DNA from 3 places in the Streptomyces sp. NPDC002680 genome. Region 3 is predicted to be linked to each of the others. Evidence: riboswitches for the same ligand, from Rfam matches in the RefSeq annotation. Region 3 holds a riboswitch; each other region holds the start of a gene.
The links. A riboswitch is a leader RNA that binds a small molecule or an ion and turns the genes downstream of it on or off. The one in region 3 is predicted to bind cobalamin.

Region 1 (7,115 bases), on a different contig from region 3:
CGTCACGCCCGTCCCGTCGCTGATCAGCCATGCCGTGATCCTGCCAGGCGCGGTCCCGGGCCGCCGCCGGGCGAGGGCACTGTAGGCCCGAACTCCGTTGATCGTAAGGGCGCATATGGGCACGCATCGGCGCGTGCGCGCGCTTTGGCCGGAGAGCGATGGCGATTTGTCGATCTTCCAGTAGCCTCTGGGAGATTTTTCCGTACGCAGCCATTCCGGGGGGACACATGGCCCGCGATCCCAAGCCGTTCCAGCCCGTCCGTCGACCACTGTTACGCCGCCGCTCGCGCGCCCTCGCGGCCACCGCGGCGGCGCTCGCCATCGGGGGAACCGTCCTGACGGAGGTTCCGGTCTCGGCGGCCGCGAAGCCCAAGGGTCACGACGTCTCGTCGCACCAGAAGAACGTCGACTGGCGGTCCGCGAAGGCGAAGGGCGCCACCTTCGTGTACGTCAAGGCGACCGAGTCCCACACCTACCGCAATCCGTACTTCGGCCAGCAGTACGACGGCTCACGGGCCGCGGGCCTGATCCGCGGCGCCTACCACTTCGCCCTGCCGGACAAGTCGTCCGGCATCACCCAGGCCCGGCACTTCATCCGCAACGGCGGGGCCTGGCGCGCGGACGGCTGGACGCTGCCGCCCGCGCTCGACATCGAGTACAACCCGTACGGCAAGAAGAAGTGCTACGGCCTGAGCAAGGCGAAGATGGCCAGCTGGATCACGGCCTTCAGCAACGAGGTCAACCGGCTCACCGGCCGCCGTCCGGTGATCTACACGACCGCCCACTGGTGGAACAACTGCACGAACAGCAGCCCTGTCTTCACCTCGAAGCACGCCCTGTGGCTGGCCCGCTACAACGCGGCCGACGCCGGGGCGCTGCCGTCCGGCGGCTGGAAGCTCTGGACGTTCTGGCAGTACGACAACAGCGGCACGCTGCCGGGTGATCAGAATCTCTTCAACGGGACACCGGCCCAGCTCAAGCGGTTCGCGAAGGGGGCGTGAGAAGACACCGCACCCCACGCCATCCCCCATACCCCTTCAGTTCACCTTCCGTTTACCCAGGTTGCTTACGGTCCACCAGCCACCTACGTCCTCAAGAAATCTGGGTAAATGGAAAGCTTCTCGCTGATCCTCGCGATCGTGGTCGTCACCGCGCTCGCGTTCGATTTCACGAACGGTTTCCACGACACCGCCAACGCGATGGCCACCACCATCTCGACCGGCGCTCTCAGACCCAAGGTCGCGGTGGCCATGTCGGCCGTCCTCAACCTCGTGGGCGCCTTCCTCTCCGTGGAGGTCGCCAACACGATCTCCAAGGGCCTGGTCGACGAGAGCGGCATCCGTCCCGAGGTGATCTTCGCCGCGCTGGTCGGCGCGATCCTCTGGAACCTGCTGACCTGGCTGGTCGGACTCCCCTCCAGCTCCTCGCACGCCCTGATGGGCGGTCTGATCGGCGCGACCATCGCCTCGGCGGGCGCGGGCGCGGTCCACGGCGACGTCCTGGTGACGAAGGTGCTGATCCCGGCGATCGCCGCCCCCATCGTGGCGGGCGTCGCGGCCATGCTGGCGACCCGGTTGTCGTACCGGCTCAGCGCCGGGCAGGCCGAGGGCAAGGCGGCGGAGAAGGGCTTCCGGGCCGGCCAGATCGCCTCCGCGGGCCTGGTGTCGCTGGCCCACGGCACGAACGACGCGCAGAAGACGATGGGCATCATCACCCTCGCCCTGGTCGCCGGTGGCGCCGTCGCCCCCGACTCCGACCCGCCGGTGTGGGTCATCCTCTCCGCGGGCCTGGCCATCGCGCTCGGCACGTACCTCGGCGGCTGGCGCATCATCCGCACGATGGGCAAGGGCCTGACCGACCTCCAGCCCCAGCAGGGCTTCGCCGCCCAGACCAGCGCGGCGACGGTCATCCTGGCCTCCTCCCACCTCGGCTTCTCCCTCTCCACCACGCACTCGGTGTCGGGCTCGGTGATGGGCGCGGGCCTCGGCCGCAAGGGCGGCGTGGTCCGCTGGTCGACGGCGACCCGCATGTTCGTGGCATGGGGGCTGACGCTGCCCGCGGCGGCGCTGGTGGGTGCGGTGGCGGAGTGGGTGACCGGGTTCGGGGACTGGGGGACGGCACTGGTGGCGGTCTTCCTGATCGCCTCGAGCGCGGCGATCTGGGTCGTCTCGCGCCGCGGCGAGGTGGTCGACCACACGAACGTCAACGGGACCGAGGATCCGGCCGCCGCGGTGACGCCGCCGGCGCACACGGTGCCGACCGACCTCACGGCCACGATCCCCGCCCCGGCCACCACCGCCGACCCGGCGACTCCCCCGGCCGCCACCGTCTGACACCGAGCACCCGGTCCCCCAAGTCAGAAGCAAGGAAGAAGCATCATGAAGATCGACTGGGCCGCCCTCGGTTCCGTCTTCGGCGTCAGCCTCGTCATCACCGTGGCCATGGTGGGCGTGTTCACCCTGGGCATCGTCGGACTCTCGATGCGCGAACGGGCGGCGACGCAGGGGGAGTCGGCCGGGCTCGCCGTCACGGGGGCTTACGCATGTTTCGCCGCCTGTGCGGCAGTTGTGGCATACGGGATCTATCTGATCGTGGCGTGAGGGCCGAAAAGCGTGTTCCCGCGCCGCCGTTCCATCGGCGGTGTGGGGCTCAGCACAGTCCTCCTTTCCAGGTCAACGGCAAGTTGACGGGTGTTCCGGGCCCGTGGTGGACTGCCGGAGCCATGTACGGCGGCAGAAGAGGAAGCCGGTGCGAATCCGGCGCGGTCCCGCCACTGTCACCGGGGTAGGTAACCCCGGGAGCCAGGAACTCTCGCCGCCGGTCTCGTCGAACCAGGGCGTGGACACCCTGAGTGAGGACATATCGCCATGCTCGGCTGCCGTTCGCGTTCCAGGTCCATGACCAGGGTTTCTCCCGCCACTTCGGCCGGCTGAGCCGGTGCGTGCCGATCGCGTCTTCGCGTACGGCGCCGTCCTCGGACTCCTCGGTGATCTGGCTCTCGGTGATCCGCGCCGGGGGCATCCGGTCGCCGCGTTCGGGCAGGCCGCCGGCGCCGTCGAACGGGTGCTGTGGCGGGACCACCGGGGGTGGGGGGCGCTGCACACCGCCATGTGTGTGGGAGGCGCCGTCTCACTTGCCGCGGGGGCCCGTTCCGTCGTACGTCCGTCCCGTGCCGCTTCCGTCGCGCTCACCGCCGCCGCCACCTGGGCCGTGGTCGGGGGGACCTCCCTCGGGCGGGAGGCTCGGGCGATCGGGCGGTCGTTGGAGGCCGGGGATGTCGACGGGGCCCGGGAGCGGCTGCCCCATCTCTGCGGGCGCGATCCGCAGGCCCTCGACTCCGACGGGATCGCCCGGGCCGTCGTCGAGTCCGTCGCCGAGAACACCTCCGACGCCGTTGTGGGGGCCCTTGTGTGGGGGGCTGTGGGTGGGGTGCCGGGGCTCGTCGGGTTCCGGGCCGTCAACACCCTCGATGCCATGGTCGGGCACAAGTCTCCGCGGTATCGGCGGTACGGATGGGCCTCCGCCCGGCTCGACGACCTCGCCGGGTGGCCGGGGGCGCGGCTGACCGCCGTACTCGCCGCTGCCGCCGGTGGTGATCCGCGCGGGGCCGTCCGGTCCTGGCGTGCCGATGCACGCAGCCATCCCAGTCCCAACGCCGGGCCCGTCGAGGCCTCCTTCGCGGGGGCCCTCGGGGTGCGGCTCGGCGGGACGCTGTCCTACGCGGGGCGGGTCGAGCATCGGCCCGTGCTCAACGGGGAGTACGGGCGTGCCGTCGGCGTCCAGGACGTCGAACGGGCCGTACGGCTGTCCCGGCGGGTCACCTGGCTGGCCCTCGGGGTCAGTGTCGTCGCCGCACGGCTCGTAGCGAAGGGGCGTACGTCATGAGTGGCGGAACTGTCGGCGGCGGGCTGCTTGTCGCCGGGACCACCTCCGATGCCGGGAAGAGTGTCGTCACCGCCGGGATCTGTCGGTGGCTCGTGCGGCAAGGGGTGAAGGTCGCGCCCTTCAAGGCTCAGAACATGTCCCTCAATTCGTTCGTGACGCGGGAAGGCGCCGAGATCGGGCGGGCGCAGGCCATGCAGGCGCAGGCGTGCCGTATCGAACCCACCGCGCTCATGAATCCCGTCCTGCTGAAGCCCGGGAGCGACCAGAGCAGTCAGGTCGTGCTCATGGGGAAGCCCGTGGGTGAGATGAGTGCGCGCGGCTATCACGGGGGGCGGCAGCAGCAACTGCTCGGGACCGTGCTGGAGTGCCTTGCCGAACTGCGGGGCACGTATGACGCGGTGATCTGTGAGGGGGCCGGGAGTCCGGCCGAGATCAATCTGCGGCGGACCGACATCGTCAACATGGGGATCGCGCGCAATGCCCGACTTCCTGTGGTTGTCGTCGGCGACATCGACCGGGGTGGCGTCTTCGCCTCCTTTTTCGGGACGGTCGCTCTCCTCTCCCCCGAGGATCAGGCGCTCGTCGCCGGGTTCCTCGTCAACAAGTTCCGCGGCGATGTCACCCTCCTGGAACCCGGGCTCGACATGCTCCTCGGGCTCACCGGGCGGCCCACGTACGGCGTCCTGCCCTTCCGGCACGGGCTCGGGATCGATGAAGAGGACGGGCTTCGGGTTTCCCTGCGCGGCACCGTCCGGGAGTCCAACGTCTCCCCGCCCGTCGGGGAGGACGTGTTGCGGGTCGCCGTCTGTGCGATCCCGCTGATGTCCAACTTCACCGACGTCGACGCGCTCGCCGCCGAACCGGGCGTCGTCGTACGGTTCGTGGACCGGCCGGAGGAACTGGCCGACGCCGATCTCGTCGTCGTACCGGGGACTCGGGGGACCGTGAAGGCGCTGGCCTGGCTGCGTCAGCGCGGGCTCGCGGACGCTCTCGTGCGCCGGGCCGCCGAGGGACGGCCCGTGCTCGGCATCTGCGGTGGTTTCCAGATCCTCGGGGAGCGGATCGAGGACGACGTGGAGAGTCGCCAGGGCCTTGTCGAAGGGCTCGGGGTGCTGCCCGTACGGGTGCGGTTCGCCCGCGAGAAGACCCTCACCCGGCCCGTCGGCACCGCCCTCGGCGAGGATGTCGAGGGGTACGAGATCCATCACGGGGTCGCCGAAGTCCTGGGCGGGGAAGCCTTCCTGGACGGGTGCCGGGTCGGCAGCGTCTGGGGTACGCACTGGCACGGGTCGCTCGAATCCGACGGCTTCCGGCGGGCGTTCCTGCGCGAAGTGGCCGCCGCCGCGGGCCGCCGCTTCGTCCCCGCCCCCGACACCTCCTTCGCCGGGCTGCGCGAGGAGCAGCTCGACCTGCTCGGCGATCTCATCGAACAGCACGCGGACACGGACGCGCTCTTGCGGCTCATCGAGTCGGGCGCGCCACAAGGACTGCCTTTCATTCCACCGGGAGCGCCCGCATGAGCACAGTGTTGTTGTTGTCGACCGCCGACACGGACCTGCTGGCGGCCCGGGCCGCTGCCGGTGCCTCGTACCGGATCGGCAATCCGACCCGCGTGGACGTCGCCGAGGAACTGCCCGCGCTCGTCGAGGGCGCGGACATCGCCGTCGTACGGCTGCTGGGCGGGAAGCGGGCCTGGGAGGACGGGCTCGCCTACCTGAAGAGCGCCGGTGTACCGACCGTGCTGCTCGGCGGGGAGGCCGTGCCCGACGCCGAGTTGATGGCCGAGTCGTCGGTGCCCGCGGGGGTCGTGGCGGAGGCGCTGCGGTATCTCGTCGAGGGCGGGCCCGACAACCTGGTGGAAATGGCACGGTTCCTGTCCGACACCGTGCTGCTGACCGGTGAGGGGTTCGTCGAGCCGCAGAAGATGCCCGAGTACGGGGTGCACGGTTCGTATGGGCAGGAGAGCGGCCGTCCTACCGTCGGCGTGCTCTTCTACCGGGCCCACGAGCTGAGCGGCAACACCGGGTTCGTCGACACCCTGTGCGAGGCGATCGAGGCGCGGGGCGTCAACGCCCTTCCCGTGTACTGCGGTTCACTGCGCGGGGCCGACGCGGGACTGTACGAGCTGCTCGCCGGGGCCGACGCCCTGATCGCCACCGTCCTCGCCGCCGGCGGTACCCACGCCTCCGAGGCCTCGGCCGGTGGTGACGAGGAGGCCTGGGACATCGGGGCGCTCGCCGACCTCGACGTGCCTGTGCTGCAAGGGCTTTGTCTTACGTCGTCCAAGGCGACGTGGGACGGCTCCGACGCCGCCCTCTCCCCCATGGACGCGGCGATGCAGGTCGCGATCCCCGAGTTCGACGGGCGGCTGATCACCGTGCCGTTCTCCTTCAAGGAGGACGGTCCCGACGGAGTCCCGGTGTACGTCGCCGACCCCGAGCGGGCCGCCCGCGTCGCCGGAATCGCCGTACGGCACGCCCAGTTGAGGCACAAGCCGAACGCCGACAAGAAGCTCGCCCTCGTCTTCACCGCCTACCCGACCAAGCACTCGCGTGTCGGCAACGCGGTGGGCCTGGACACGCCCGCCTCGGCGGTACGGGTGCTGGACGCGCTGCGGGACGCCGGGTACGTCGTCGAGGGACACCCCGACAACGGTGACGAGTTGATCCACCGGCTCATCAACGCCGGTGGCCACGACGTCGAATGGCTGACGGAGGAGCAGTTGGCCGCCGCGCCCGCGCGTGTGCCGCTCGCCGACTATCAGGCGTGGTTCGACAAGCTGGACGGCGACTTGCGGAACGGGATGCTGGAGGCGTGGGGCGAGCCGCCCGGCTCCCTGTACGTCGACGGGGACGACATCGTCCTGGCCTCCCTCCAGTTCGGGAACGTCGTCGTGCTGATCCAGCCGCCGCGCGGCTTCGGCGAGAACCCGATCGCGATCTACCACGATCCCGACATGCCGCCCTCCCACCACTACATGGCGACCTACAGGTGGCTGGAGAATTCCTTCGGCGCGGACGCGGTCGTCCACATGGGCAAGCACGGGACGATGGAGTGGCTGCCCGGCAAGGGACTCGGTCTGAGTCGCGGGTGCGGTCCTGACGCCGTGCTCGGTGAACTCCCCCTCGTCTACCCGTTCATCGTCAACGACCCCGGCGAGGGCACCCAGGCCAAACGGCGCGGGCACGCCACCGTCGTCGACCACCTCGTACCGCCGATGGCCCGCGCGG
Region 2 (7,115 bases), on a different contig from region 3:
TCGGCGACTGGAGCGAGAACATCAAGTCCGGGAAGATCCAGAAGGCCCGCCCGCTCCCGGACGCGGAGGAGGTCCCGGAGGCGCTGCGCGACCTCGCCCGCGCCTGGGGGTACGCCTGTTGAGCCGGAGGTGAGCCGGCCACCCGGGTGGCGCTGACCGGGGCTCCCGGCGACGCGGGGGCAGGCCCGGGCCGTGTTCCGTGCCACGTGGGGCCCGTACGGCGCCGTGGCGGGTGGCCGGTGATGCGGCGCGCGTGGCCAAGTCGCCCGTGCCGACGGCCCGTTGCGCGGTGACGGCCCTGGCGTCGAGGGGTATGCCCTCTGCAGGCGCGGCGATCCCGGTCGACTTCCGGCGGGCGAAGGCGAGGCGGTTCGGGCTCTGCGGCTCGATGTCCCGCACAGGGGCCCGCACGGACCTCCCTTGCCCTCAGCGGTCCCCGGCGCCGAATGCCTTCAGGATGCGTTCGGCCGCGAGCGTTGCCGTCAACTCGCCGTCCCTCACCTGCCGTTCGAGGTCGGGCGTGACGGCTCGTACGCCCTCGTCCGCGTGCAGGCGGCCCAGCAGCTCGTCGCGGACCATCGTCCAGGTCCAGTCGACCTGCTGGTCACGGCGTTTGGCGGCGAGGCGGCCGGTCGAGTCGAGCAGGACGCGGTGCTGTTCGAGGCGGTCCCAGACGGTGTCCAGGCCGGTCGACTCGCGGGCGCTGCACGTCAGGACGGGTGGTGTCCAGGCCGTGTCCCTGCCGTGCATCAGCCGCAGGGCACCTGCCAACTCCCGTGCCGCCGACTGGGCGTCGCGCTCGTGCGGGCCGTCCGCCTTGTTGACGGCGAGGACGTCCGCCAGTTCCAGGACGCCCTTCTTGATGCCCTGGAGCTGGTCGCCGGTGCGGGCCAGCGTCAGCAGCAGGAACGAGTCGACCATGTTCGCGACCGCCGTCTCGGACTGGCCGACGCCGACCGTCTCCACCAGCACCACGTCGTAACCCGCCGCCTCCATCACCACGATCGACTCGCGCGTCGCCTTGGCGACCCCGCCGAGCGTGCCGGCCGTGGGGGAGGGACGGATGAACGCCGCCGGGTCCACCGCCAGGCGTTCCATCCGGGTCTTGTCGCCCAGGATCGAGCCGCCCGTGCGGCTGGACGACGGGTCCACCGCGAGCACCGCCACCCGGTACCCGAGCCCGGTCAGCATCGTGCCGAACGCGTCGATGAAGGTCGACTTCCCGACCCCCGGCACCCCGCTGACCCCGATCCGCCGCGCCCGGCCGCTGTGCGGGAGCAGCGCCGTCAGCAACTCCTGCGCCAGCGACCGGTGTTGGAGGCGCGTCGACTCGACGAGCGTGATCGCACGCGCCACGATCGCCCGCTTCCCGTCGAGCACGCCCTTGACGTACGCGTCGAGATCGATCACAGGTCGTGCCCGAGGTCGGCAGAGAGCCGCTGGACCAGGTCGTACGCCGCGTCCGGGATCACCGTCCCGGGCGGGAACACGGCCGCCGCGCCCATCTCCAGCAGGGTCGGCACGTCCTGCGGCGGGATCACCCCCCCGACGACGATCATGATGTCCTCCCGGCCCTCCGCCGCCAGCTCCTCGCGCAGCGCCGGTACGAGGGTGAGGTGCCCGGCGGCCAGCGAGGACACCCCGACGATGTGCACGTCCGCCTCCACCGCCTGCCGTGCCACCTCGCCCGGCGTCTGGAACAGCGGGCCGACGTCGACGTCGAAACCGAGGTCGGCGAAGGCGGTGGCGATCACCTTCTGGCCCCGGTCATGGCCGTCCTGGCCCATCTTGGCGACCAGGATGCGCGGACGGCGCCCCTCGGCCTCCTCGAAGGCGTCGACCAGGGTCCGGGTGCGGTCGACGGACGGGGACTCGCCTGCTTCGTTGCGGTACACCCCGGCGATCGTACGGATCTGGCCCGCGTGCCGCCCGTACACCTTCTCCAGCGCGTCGGAGATCTCCCCGACCGTCGCCTTCGCGCGCGCCGCGTTCACCGCCAGCTCCAGCAGGTTGCCCTCGCCCCCGGCCGCCCGCGTGAGGGCGTCCAGCGCGTCCTGGCAGGCCCGCTCGTCGCGCTCGGCCCGCAGCCGCCGCAGCTTCTCGATCTGCTGGGTGCGTACGGAGGAGTTGTCGACCTTGAGGACATCGATCTGCTCGTCGGTCTCCACGCGGTACTTGTTGACGCCGATCACCGGCTGGCGCCCCGAGTCGATCCGGGCCTGGGTGCGCGCTGCCGCCTCCTCGACCCGGAGCTTCGGGATGCCCGCGTCGATGGCCTGCGCCATGCCGCCCGCCGCCTCGACCTCCTCGATGTGCTGCCAGGCGCGGCGCGCGAGGTCGTACGTCAGCTTCTCCACGTACGCGCTGCCGCCCCACGGGTCGATGACCCGGGTCGTGCCCGACTCCTGCTGGATCAGCAGCTGCGTGTTGCGGGCGATGCGCGCCGAGAAGTCGGTGGGGAGGGCCAGCGCCTCGTCGAGGGCGTTGGTGTGGAGCGACTGGGTGTGGCCCTGGGTCGCGGCCATCGCCTCCACGGCCGTACGCGTCACGTTGTTGAACACGTCCTGCGCGGTGAGCGACCAGCCGGAGGTCTGCGAATGGGTGCGCAGGGAGAGGGACTTGGCGTTCTGCGGGTCGAACTGCTTGACCAGCCTGGCCCAAAGGAGCCGCGCCGCGCGCATCTTCGCGATCTCCATGAAGAAGTTCATGCCGATCGCCCAGAAGAAGGACAGCCGGGGCGCGAACGCGTCGACGTCCATCCCCGCGTCCCGCCCCGCCCGGATGTACTCCACCCCGTCCGCGAGCGTGTACGCCAGCTCCAGATCGGCCGTCGCACCCGCCTCCTGGATGTGATAGCCGGAGATCGAGATGGAGTTGTAGCGGGGCATCCGCTGCGAGGTGTACGCGAAGATGTCGGAGATGATCCGCATCGACGGCTTCGGCGGATAGATGTAGGTGTTGCGGACCATGAACTCCTTGAGGATGTCGTTCTGGATGGTCCCGGCCAACTTCTCGGGCGGTACGCCCTGTTCCTCCGCCGCCACGATGTAGAGCGCGAGAACGGGCAGGACAGCCCCGTTCATGGTCATCGACACGGTCATCTTGTCGAGCGGGATGCCGTCGAAGAGTTGCCGCATGTCGTAGATCGAGTCGATGGCCACGCCCGCCATGCCGACGTCACCGGTCACGCGCGGGTGGTCGCTGTCGTACCCCCGGTGCGTGGGCAGGTCGAAGGCGACCGACAGGCCCTTCTGGCCGGCCGCGAGGTTGCGGCGGTAGAAGGCGTTGGACTCCTCGGCGGTGGAGAAACCCGCGTACTGGCGGATCGTCCAGGGCTGGTTGACGTACATCGTCGGGTACGGGCCACGCAGGTACGGGGCGGCACCCGGGTACGTCTCCAGGAAGTCCAGGCCCTCCAGGTCGCTTCCCGTGTAGAGCGGCTTGACCGCGATGCCCTCCGGGGTCTCCCAGAAGGTCTCGTCCGAGCCGGTGGCCGCCTTCACGGCCGTACGCCAGTCGGTGGCGCCGGTACCGGCGGTCGGGGTCCCCAGTTCGATTCCGGAGAAGTCGGGGATTCCCATCAGGACGCTCCCATGCGGTCGAGGGTGGCGGAGAGCACGGCTACGGCGTCGCAGCCCGCGAAGACGTACGAGTCGACGTCCGAGTACTGCCCGGGACGGCCGGCGAGGAACACATGCGAGGCGCCTGCGGCCTTCAGTTCCGCCGCCACGGCCGCCGCCTGCTCCTCGTACAGCGTGTCGCTGGAGCAGAGGCAGACCTCGGTGGCGCCGCTCTCCTCGAAGGTGCCGGTGGTGACGGGCTCGATGCCGCCGGCCTGGAAGAGGTTCGAGACGAAGGTCGTGCGTGCGGTGTGCGCGGCGGCAGGGCCGATGGTCGCCAGATAGACCCGCGGCCGGGTCCCGGTGGCTGCGAGGTGGGCGTCGGAGCGGGCGCGCAGCGCCTCGTACGCCTCGTCGCGCCGCACCCGGGGGAGTCCTCCGGACGGCGGTTCGGGCGCGGGCTCGCGGTCCGGGAGGCGCTCGGCGAGGTTCGGGAACTCGCTGACACCGGTGATGGGTTCGCGCCGTTTGGCCAGCTTGGCGGAACGGGCCGCCCAGGTGGAGGCCAGCGCCTCACCGAGGGCCCCGGAGCGGAGGGCCGCCCCCTGACCGCCGGAACCCTCGATCCACTGGAAGAACTCCCAGCCCGCGTGGGCGAGTTCGTCGGTGAGCCGCTCCACGTACCAGGAGCCGCCCGCCGGGTCGATCACCCGGGCCAGATGCGACTCCTCGACCAGGATCGTCGACGTGTTGCGGGCGATCCGGCGCGCGAACGCGTCCGGCAGGCCCAGCGCGTGGTCGAAGGGGAGCACGGTGACCGAGTCGGCGCCGCCGACTCCGGCGGCCAGCGTGGCGACCGTCGTGCGGAGCATGTTCACCCACGGGTCGCGGCGGGACATCATCACAGGCGAGGTCACGGCGTGCTGCACCTGGGCCCCGGCCGCCGGCGCCCCGGACACCTCGGCGACCCGCGCCCACAGCCGTCGGGCCGCGCGCAGCTTGGCGATCGTCAGGAACTGGTCGGCGGTGGCCGCGTACCGGAACTCCAGCTGTCCACAGGCCTGTTCGACGGTCAGCCCGGCCTCGGTCAGCTCGCGGAGGTAGGCCACCCCGGTGGCCAGGGACGCGCCCAGTTCCTGCGCGGCCGAGCCGCCCGCCTCGTGGTACGGCAGCGCGTCCACGGTCAGCGCGCGCAGCCCCGGGTACTGCTCGGCGCACAGCCGCGCCAGCTCGACGACCGGCGCGAAGGCCAACTCCTCACCCGTACGGGCCTCGTGGCCCAGCGGGTCGGCGCCGAGATTGCCGCGCGCCGTCTCCTTGGCGACGCCCCGCTCCTCGTACAGCCGCAGCAACTCCCGTGCGGCGGGCTCCACTTCCTGTCCGGCTTCGAGGACGACGGGGGCCAGGTCGAGATAGACGCCGTCGAGCGCCCGGGCGAGCGACGACACCGGGATCGCGTCCGGGCCGACGGTCAGCCAGAGCGAGGTGACGCCGTTCTCCAGGTCCGCGAGCACCGCGTCGCCGACGAGGGTCGAGTGCCGCTGCCGTACGTCCCAGCCGCCGACGGTGTTCCCCTCGGGCCGCCCGCCGCGTACGAAGGGGGCGAAGCCAGGGAAACCGGGTTCGGGGGACTCGTCGCGCGCCGTGTAGAGGGGCGGGGTGGTGATCCCGTCCTCCAGCGCGGTGGACAGCGCGGCCTCGGCTGCCGCGCCCGAGACCTCCTTGCCCGACTTGCGCAGGACGCCCTCCACGAGGCGCTGCCACTGCTCATGGGTCGTGGAAGGGAACTCGGCGGCCAGCGAGAGCCCGTCGTTGGGCAGGACTGTCATGCCCGGATGCTAGGCCAGAGAGGTCCGGCCGCAGCAGAGCGCCAGGCTGTGACCTTGGCCTCGGCCGAAATGTGACCTCGGCCTCACGTGGTGATTTCCTGAGGCCAGTCAAGGGAATCCGGTGTGAATCCGGAGCTGACGCGCAGCGGTGAGGGTGACGGGCGGAGCAACACGAGCCACTGGACGACGGTCGAATCTGACCAGGATCCGGGAAGGCGCTCCGTCCGGGTGACCCCGAGTCCGAAGACCTGCTGGCCGACCGTAGCCTGGACCCCCGCCACACCGGCCGACGACAAGGCCGTACACACCGCGCTGGAACGCACCGGCCTCACCGACCGGACGGCCCGCCTCTGGCACACCCTCTCCGGCGGCGAACGCCAACGCGTCCAGATCGCCCGCGCCCTCGCCCAGGAACCCCGCGAACTCCTCCTCGGCGAACCCACCAACCACCTCGACATCCAGCACCAGTTGGACCTCCTGACCCTGGTCGCCGAACTGCCGGTCACGACCGTCGTCGCCCTGCACGACCTGAACCTGGCGGCGATGTACTGCGACGCACTCGTCGTGCTCAAGGAGGGCCGGGTGGTGGCGACGGGCAGCCCCGGCGACGTCCTGACCGAGGACCTCATCGCCGACGTGTACGGCGTGAAGGCGCCGTCAGCCGCGACGAGCCCGGCGACCGGCCGCACGTGCGGTTCCTCGGGACGCTCCGGCCCGGGTGAGGAGAGCCGGGAACCAGGCGTTGTCAGTGGTGCTCCCTAGACTTTCGAACGACCTGATCGAAGGGCGGGGACCACCATGGAAGACCTCACGGGGATCGAGGCGCTGCGGCAGCTCCTGCCGCCGCCTCCCGGCGCGGGCGAGGACATCGACTGGCAGGCGGCCGAGGAGCGGTGGGGTACCGGGTTCCCCCGGGACTACAGGGACTTCATGTCCGTGTACGGCGTCGGCGGGATCGAATCGGAGGAGGAGATCGGCGAGGTCGGAATCCTCGGTCCGTTTCCCACGGGCGCCTACCCGTTCTCCCCCGACGACTTCGAGGACGAGACGGGGAACGCCCGGCTGGCCTGGGAGGAGGAGGGCGCCGACCAGGACGACCTGGACCTCGACCCGGAGCACATCCTCGCCTGGGGCTACACGTCCCACGCCGACATACTGTGCTGGCTCACCAGCGATCCGGACCCCGACAAGTGGCCCGTCCTGCTCTTCGCCCGTCATGGCTCGCAGACGTGCGAGGTCGTCCCCTTGGGCATGGTCGAGTTCCTGCGCAGACTCCTCGTCGGCGAGCTCGCCTCGTTCAGCATGGAGTTCACGCCCGAACCGAGCTTCGAGCACTGGCGCAAGGGGAGGTGACCCGCCTGAGGGGCCTCTGGCGGGCGCCGGGCGTGGCGCAGGGCGGCGCACCATAATGAAGGGGAGCGCGGCGCGGGAGACAGCGCCGCAGGTGAGGTGCGCATGGCAGCCCTGAGCGAGCACGACGGCGTGGACATCCCGGCCGACGAGGCTGCCGTCGTCCTGCTCGACAGCGCGGGGATCGTCCAGGGGTGGTCACGGGCGGCGGCGGACCTGCTGGGGCGGCCCGCCGAGCAGGTCTGCGGGCAGCCACTGGCGCGACTGCTCGCCGAACCGGTGCGGGGCGACTCCCCGGCCGTACCGGCGGGGCGGGTCGCGTTCCGGCATGCCTCGGGCCGGACCGTCGAGGCCACCGTCGACGAGGTGTCCCTGG
Region 3 (7,115 bases):
AGTACGGCACCGAGCTGAACGTGGCACTGAACAGCGCGGTCACACCCATCGCCACCAGCAGGCCCCGGTGGGCGAACAGCCGTGCCGGTACGAGTGGTTCACGCGACCGGCGCTCCACGACGGCGAAGAGCGTCAGCAGGCAGGCGGACAGTCCCGCGCTGGTGAGGGCCACCGGTGTGCCCCAGCCCTCGGCGGGAGCCTGGACCAGCAGGAACACCAGGAGCGTGAGCCCGCCGGTCGCGGTCAGCGCGCCCGCCACGTCGAAGTGCCGCGTACGGTCCCACGGTCCGTCCGCCGGGAAGAGCAACCACCCGGCCACCGCGAGCACTCCGGCGATCGGCACGTTGACGAAGAACACGGACGGCCAGCCGAACGCCTCCACCAGGACCCCGCCGAGCAGGGACCCGAAGCAGAGCCCACCGGCTCCGGCAGCGCCCCACACCGCCAACGCCCGGTTCCGGTCGGGCCCTTCGTCGTACAGGGTGGTGATCAGGGACAGCGTCGCCGGGAACAGCAGCGAACCGCCGATGCCCTGCACCGCCCGGACGGCGACCAGGACTCCGGGCGTCTCGGACACCCCGCCGACCAGGGACGACCCCGCGTACAGCAGCGCCGCCAGGACGAACATCCGGCGTCGGCCGAGCAGGTCCGCGGCCCGGCCGCCCAGCAGCAGGAAACCTCCGGTGGCGACGACATAGGCGCTCACCACCCACTGCAGGTCGTGGTCGGAGAACCCCAGTCCGGCGCCGATGTCGGGCAGGGCGACATACACGATGTTGTAGTCGAGCGAGACGACCAGCTGCGCCGACGCCAGAACGAGCAGCGGAAGACCGAGCGGCTTTCGGAGCTGGGCCCTTGTCGGATCTGTCGCGGACATCATCGATCACCTCCTCGGGATCACATAATTCGGAATTCCAGTATCGGAATTCCGCAGGTCGACAATGGCGAGGCTATTTTCGGGGCATTGTCCAGAACCTTCCTCTTCCACAATGGCCGACCGGTGACGGGACGCGCTGTCGAAGCAGTAGTCGGACGCGAGTGGGTTCGAGTTCCCGCCCCCGAGGGCCAATTTCCTTTGCTGCGACGGCACTTGACAGGAACCGGTCGGCGAGCGGGCTTACGCCCCGTCCTCGCCCGGCCGGACCACCACCGCGAGCGCCCTCACGGCTCGGCTGTGCTCGAAGTGCAGGGTGAACGAGACGAGGTCACCGGGTTGCCAGCCGGCCTTGACCGGCACGATCACGTCGAGGCCGTCCGGTGACATGGTGAGGCGGTCTCCGGCGGGGATCTCGGCCGAGGTCACCGTCTCCGCGGAGGCGGTGCTCGCGCCGGTCATCAGGTGGCGGCTGAGGGTGAGGGCCCCCTTGCCGACCCCTGCGGACGTCACCTTCAGCAGCCGGTCGGCCGATCCCCCGCTGTTGACGATCCGGAAGAAGGCCGCCGTCTCCGGGGTGTCACCGGTGGGCAGGTACATCCGGCCCTCGGTGACCGCGACGCGCGGCGGGGTGCCCGCGTTGCCGTAGGCGGTCCAGGTGCTCAGACCGCCGAGGGCGAGACCGCACACGCCGACGGGCGCGAGCGCGGCGAGCAGGGCGTCGGTGAGTCGGCGGCGCGTCGGCCGCCAGGGGGCTCGGTCGCTCATGGGGTGTGTCTCCGGGAGGCGGGCGAGGGCTGCCAGGCGCGCAGCCGCAGGCTGTTGGCGACGACGAGCACCGAGCTGGCGGACATGGCCGCCGCGGCGAACATCGGGTTGAGCAGACCGACCATGGCGAGCGGCACGGTGACGACGTTGTAGCCGAAGGCCCACACGAGGTTGACCCGGATCGTGCCCAGCGTGCGCCGGGCGAGGCGGACCGCGTCCGCGAGGGCCTCGATGTCTCCGCGAACGAGGGTCACGTCGGCGGCTCCGATGGCCACGTCCGTACCGCTCCCCATGGCGATCCCGAGGTCGGCGCCGGCCAGTGCGGCGGCGTCGTTCACACCGTCCCCGACGACCGCGACCCGATACCCCTGCTCCTGGAGGTCCAGGACGAGTTCGGCCTTTTCCTCGGGTGTGAGGCGGGGATGCACCTCGTCGATGCCCAGGGCGGAGGCGACGGCACGGGCGGGCGCCTCGCGGTCGCCGGTGGCCAGCACAGGGCGCACACCGAGCCGCCGCAACCGCTCGACGGCACGGTAGCTGCCGGGCCGTACGACGTCACCGATCTCGATCAGTGCCTCGGCCGTACCGTCCACCCGCACCAGTACGGGTGTGTGGGCGGCGGCCTCGGCCACCGTCAGCGCTTCGGCGAGCGCGGCGGGCAACTCGTCGTCCGGCGCGAGGACTTCGACCAGCCGCTCCTCGACCAGGCCGCGGACACCGCGCCCCGGCAGAGCGCTGAAGTCACTCACCTCCGGCAGCCGTTGCCCGTCCGACTCCCGCCGGGCGTACGCGGCGACGGCCCGGCCGAGCGGGTGTTCCGAACCCAGCTCGACGGCCCCCGCGAGCCGCAGCACCGCGTCGCGTCCGAGCCCGTCAGGTACGGCCGTGACCCGGGCGACGGTCATGTGCCCCGAGGTCAGCGTGCCGGTCTTGTCGAGGACGACGGCGTCGATGTGCTGAAGCCCCTCCAGCGCCTGCGGACCGGTGACGAGGACACCCAACTGGGCGCCCCGGCCGGTCGCGGCCATCAGCGCGGTCGGGGTCGCGAGGCCCAGCGCGCACGGGCAGGCCACGACCAGGACGGCCACGCACGCGGTGATCGCCGCCTGTGGATCGGCCCCGGCGCCCAGCCAGAACCCGAGCACGGTCACGGCCAGCGCCAGCACGACGGGCACGAAGACACCGGCCACCGTGTCGGCCAGCCGCTGGGCACGCGCCTTTCCGGCCTGAGCCTCCGTCACCAGCCGGGAGATACGGGCGAGTTGGGTGTCCGCGCCGACGGCCGTGGCCCGTACGAGCAGCAGCCCGCCCTCGTTGACGGCGCCGCCGACCACCGGCGAGCCGGGCCCGACCTCGACCGGTTCGCTCTCCCCCGTGACCAGGGACAGGTCCACGGCCGAACTGCCCTCGGCCACCTCGCCGTCGGTGGCGACCCGCTCTCCCGGCCGCACGACGAAGACCTGACCGACCATCAACTCCTCGATGGGGAGGAGCCGTTCGGAGCTGTCGCCCTCCCGGACGGAGACCTCCTTGGCGGCGAGCCTGGCCAGTGACCGCAGGGCCGCCCCGGTGCCGTGCCGGGCCCGCGCCTCCAGGAAGCGGCCCGCGAGCACGAACAGCGGCACGCCGACAGCCGCTTCGAGATAGATGTGGGCGACGCCGTCGGAGGCGGACGGCACGAGTGTGAACGGCATCCGCATGCCGGGGTCGCCGGCGCCGCCGAGGAAGAGTGCGTACGCCGACCAGGCGAAGGACGCCACGACGCCCAGCGAGACCAGGGTGTCCATGGTCGCGGCGGAGTGCCGCAGCCCCCGTACCGCCCGCTCGTGGAAGGGCCAGGCGCCCCACACGGCGACGGGCGCGGCCAGTACGAAGCACAGCCACTGCCAGTTGCCGAACTGGAGCGCGGGCACCATCGACAGGACCAGCACGGGCACCGCGAGCACGGCCGTCACGACCAGCCGGTCCCGTTCGCGCGTCGTCTCCTCGGGCTCGCCGTCGTCCGTGGCCGCCCGTTTCCTGGGCGGTTCGGGGAGGGCGGCCGTGTAGCCGGCCTTCTCCACGGTCGCGACGAGTTCGTCGGGGCCGACGTCCGCCGGATGGCTCACCCGGGCCCGCCCGGTGGCGAGATTGACGGTGGCCGTGACGCCGTCCAGCCTGCCGAGCTTCTTCTCGACGCGGGTGACACAGGCCGCACAGGTCATGCCGCCGATGGTCAGATCGGTGGTCATCAGGACGGTCACGGGTTCGGCGCCCATCAGTTGCCTCCGCCGCTCATGTCCATCTCGTCCATGTCGTCCATGTCGTCGATCTCGCCGGTACCGCCGCCGCCCGCGCCTGTGCCGGTGTCGTGCATACCGGGCGCGACGGGTCCGGAGGCGGTCCCGGCGGCGTGGGACACCGTGAAGATCAGGGCCAGCAGCAGGAGGAAGCCGCAGAGTGCGGGCGGGGGCGTCGCTCTCCGCAGGACCGCACCCGCACCGGGTAAGGAGGATTGCCGGGACTCGTCCATCAACCGCGTCTCCAAGTCACGTCGTACGACGTCGCTCGGATCGCGTCGTACCGGTTGAGTAGTCGGACCGGACGGTGGCCGGGTTCCGGGGCAGCCGTATGGCGCACGTCACATATGCCGGACGTGATCCACCGCGCTCGGGCGCTGCCCCTTAGGCTGGCCCGTGCAGCTGGTTCGCCCCGTCCGCCAGGCGGGATGCGTCGTAAGAGGGAACCCGGTGGGAATCCGGGACTGCCCCGCAGCGGTGAGCGAGAACGACCGCCGTCATACGCACTGGATCCGGTGAACAGGGTCTGGGAAGCGACGGCCAGTAGGTGTCCTCCGTACGGAGGACGTGCTCGCGAGTCCGAAGACCTGCCCGTTGCCCGCGTACGAAGCACTCGTGCGCGGACATCCCGGTGACCTCGTGGGCGGGTCGGCGTACATATCCGGTGGGACGGCTGTCGTGCGTCCGCCCGGTGTGTCGTTCCCTTCGCGCTCCTCGTCCCGTCCCGGGATCCCAGGGAGATATCTCGCGAAGGAGATTTCCGTGACAGCGAAGTCCGCAGCCGCGGCAGCACGGTCCACCGTGTACGGCTACCCCCGTCAGGGCCCGAACCGGGAACTGAAGAAGGCCATCGAGGGCTACTGGAAGGGCCGTTCCGGCGCCGACGCCCTCCGCGCCACCGCGGCCGATCTGCGTGCCGCCAACTGGCGCCGGCTCGCCGACGTCGGCATCGACGAGGTCCCGACCGGCGACTTCTCGTACTACGACCACGTCCTGGACACGACCGTCATGGTCGGGGCGATCCCGGAACGCCACCGAGCGGCCGTCGACGCGGACGCACTGGACGGCTACTTCGCGATGGCGCGGGGTACGCAGGACGTGGCGCCGCTGGAGATGACCAAGTGGTTCGACACCAACTACCACTATCTGGTCCCGGAGTTGGGCCCGGACACGGTCTTCACCGCCGACTCGGCCAAGCAGGTCGCCGAGCTGGGCGAGGCCCTGGCGCTGGGCCTCACCGCCCGCCCCGTCCTCGTGGGTCCCGTCACCTATCTGCTGCTGGCGAAGCCCGCGCCCGGCGTCGCCGCCGACTTCGACCCGCTGACGCTCCTGGACCGGCTGCTGCCCGTGTACGCCGAGGTCCTCGCCGACCTGCGCGCGGCGGGCGCCGAGTGGGCGCAGCTCGACGAGCCCGCCCTCGTCCAGGACCGCACCCCGGCCGAGCTGAACGCCGCCGCCCGCGCCTACCGCGGTCTCGGCGCCCTCACCGACCGGCCGAAACTGCTGGTCGCCTCGTACTTCGACCGCCTCGGCGACGCGCTGCCGGTGCTGGCGAAGGCGCCGGTCGAGGGGCTGGCGCTGGACTTCACCGAGTCGGCCGCCGCCAACCTGGACGCGCTCGCGGCGGTGGGCGGCCTGCCGGGCAAGCGCCTGGTCGCGGGCGTCGTCAACGGCCGCAACATCTGGGTCAACGACCTGGAGAAGTCCCTCTCCACGCTCGGTACCCTCCTCGGCCTGGCCGACCGGGTCGACGTGTCGGCCTCCTGCTCCCTGCTCCACGTCCCCCTCGACACCGCCGCCGAACGCGACATCGAGCCGCAGATCCTGCGCTGGCTCGCCTTCGCCCGCCAGAAGACGACCGAGATCGTCACCCTCGCCAAGGGGCTCGCCCAGGGCACCGGCGCCATCACCGCCCAACTGGCCGCCAACCGCGCCGACCTGGCCGCCCGAGCCGCGTCGCCCATCACCCACGACCCCGCTGTACGGGCCCGCACGGCCGCCGTCACGGACGCCGACGCCCGCCGCTCCCAGCCCTACGGCGAGCGCGCCGGCGCCCAACGCGCGCACCTGCGCCTGCCGTTGCTGCCGACCACCACCATCGGCTCCTTCCCGCAGACCGTCGAACTGCGCACCGCCCGCGCCGACCTGAGGACGGGCCGGATCGACGAGGCGGCGTACGAGGATCGCATCAGGACGGAGATCGGCGAGGTGATCGCCTTCCAGGAGAAGACCGGCATCGACGTCCTCGTCCACGGCGAGCCCGAACGCAACGACATGGTCCAGTACTTCGCCGAGCAGCTGACGGGGTACCTCGCCACGCGGCACGGCTGGGTGCAGTCCTACGGCACCCGTTACGTCCGCCCGCCGATCCTGGCCGGCGACATCTCCCGCCCCGATCCGATGACGGTGCGCTGGACGACGTACGCCCAGTCCCTCACGTCCCGCCCGGTCAAGGGCATGCTGACCGGGCCGGTCACCATGCTGGCCTGGTCCTTCGTCCGCGACGACCAGCCGCTGGGCGACACGGCCCGCCAGGTCGCCCTCGCCCTGCGCGACGAGGTCGACGACCTTGAGGCGGCGGGGACTTCGGTCATCCAGGTGGACGAGCCCGCGCTGCGCGAGACGCTCCCGCTGCGGGCCGCCGACCATCCCACCTACCTGGCCTGGGCCACCGAGGCGTTCCGGCTGAGCACCGGCGGGGTCCGTCCTGACACCCAGATCCACACGCACATGTGCTACGCCGAGTTCGGCGACATCGTCCAGGCGATCGACGACCTGGACGCCGACGTCATCAGCCTGGAGGCCGCCCGCTCCCACATGCAGGTCGCCCGCGAACTCGCCGCCCACGGTTATCCGCGCGAGGCCGGTCCCGGCGTCTACGACATCCACTCCCCGCGCGTCCCGAGCACCGAGGAGGCCGCCGAACTGCTCCGTACGGGCCTCAAGGCGATTCCCGCCGAGCGCCTCTGGGTGAACCCCGACTGCGGCCTGAAGACCCGCGGCTGGCCCGAGACCCGAGCCTCCCTGGAACACCTGGCCGCGGCAGCCCGCACGGTCCGCGGGGAACTCTCCGCGTCCTGACGGCTCGCCCCATCGGCCGGGGGTAGCAGGTCTACGGAGGGGGGAACACCCGAGTTCCTCCCCCGCAGCCCTGCCCCGGTCACGCGGTTCCTCCGCGCCTCGCACCCGAAACG

Region 1: linked by a shared signal. The riboswitch ahead of ACFYXF_RS50110 (cobalamin biosynthesis protein) and the one ahead of metE (5-methyltetrahydropteroyltriglutamate--homocysteine S-methyltransferase) in region 3 are both predicted to bind cobalamin.
Region 2: linked by a shared signal. The riboswitch ahead of ACFYXF_RS38070 (ABC transporter ATP-binding protein) and the one ahead of metE (5-methyltetrahydropteroyltriglutamate--homocysteine S-methyltransferase) in region 3 are both predicted to bind cobalamin.

The regions. Positions count from the first base shown of each region.
Region 1 is NZ_JBIAQP010000033.1:70,957-78,071, reverse strand. It holds gene ACFYXF_RS50130 (class II aldolase/adducin family protein) at 1-31, opposite strand, end outside; gene ACFYXF_RS50125 (lysozyme) at 228-1,001, shown strand; gene ACFYXF_RS50120 (anion permease) at 1,110-2,333, shown strand; gene ACFYXF_RS50115 (hypothetical protein) at 2,379-2,600, shown strand; cobalamin riboswitch at 2,691-2,834, shown strand; gene ACFYXF_RS50110 (cobalamin biosynthesis protein) at 2,938-3,885, shown strand; gene ACFYXF_RS50105 (cobyric acid synthase) at 3,882-5,405, shown strand; gene cobN (cobaltochelatase subunit CobN) at 5,402-7,115, shown strand, end outside.
Region 2 is NZ_JBIAQP010000018.1:86,677-93,791, reverse strand. It holds gene ACFYXF_RS38090 (sulfotransferase family protein) at 1-122, shown strand, start outside; gene meaB (methylmalonyl Co-A mutase-associated GTPase MeaB) at 427-1,410, opposite strand; gene scpA (methylmalonyl-CoA mutase) at 1,407-3,581, opposite strand; gene ACFYXF_RS38075 (methylmalonyl-CoA mutase family protein) at 3,581-5,389, opposite strand; cobalamin riboswitch at 5,478-5,660, shown strand; partial or broken gene ACFYXF_RS38070 (ABC transporter ATP-binding protein) at 5,654-6,111, shown strand; gene ACFYXF_RS38065 (SMI1/KNR4 family protein) at 6,188-6,742, shown strand; gene ACFYXF_RS38060 (SpoIIE family protein phosphatase) at 6,845-7,115, shown strand, end outside.
Region 3 is NZ_JBIAQP010000001.1:415,332-422,446, forward strand. It holds gene ACFYXF_RS01795 (MFS transporter) at 1-877, opposite strand, end outside; gene ACFYXF_RS01800 (copper chaperone PCu(A)C) at 1,118-1,642, opposite strand; gene ACFYXF_RS01805 (heavy metal translocating P-type ATPase) at 1,639-3,900, opposite strand; gene ACFYXF_RS01810 (hypothetical protein) at 3,900-4,154, opposite strand; cobalamin riboswitch at 4,308-4,531, shown strand; gene metE (5-methyltetrahydropteroyltriglutamate--homocysteine S-methyltransferase) at 4,684-7,002, shown strand.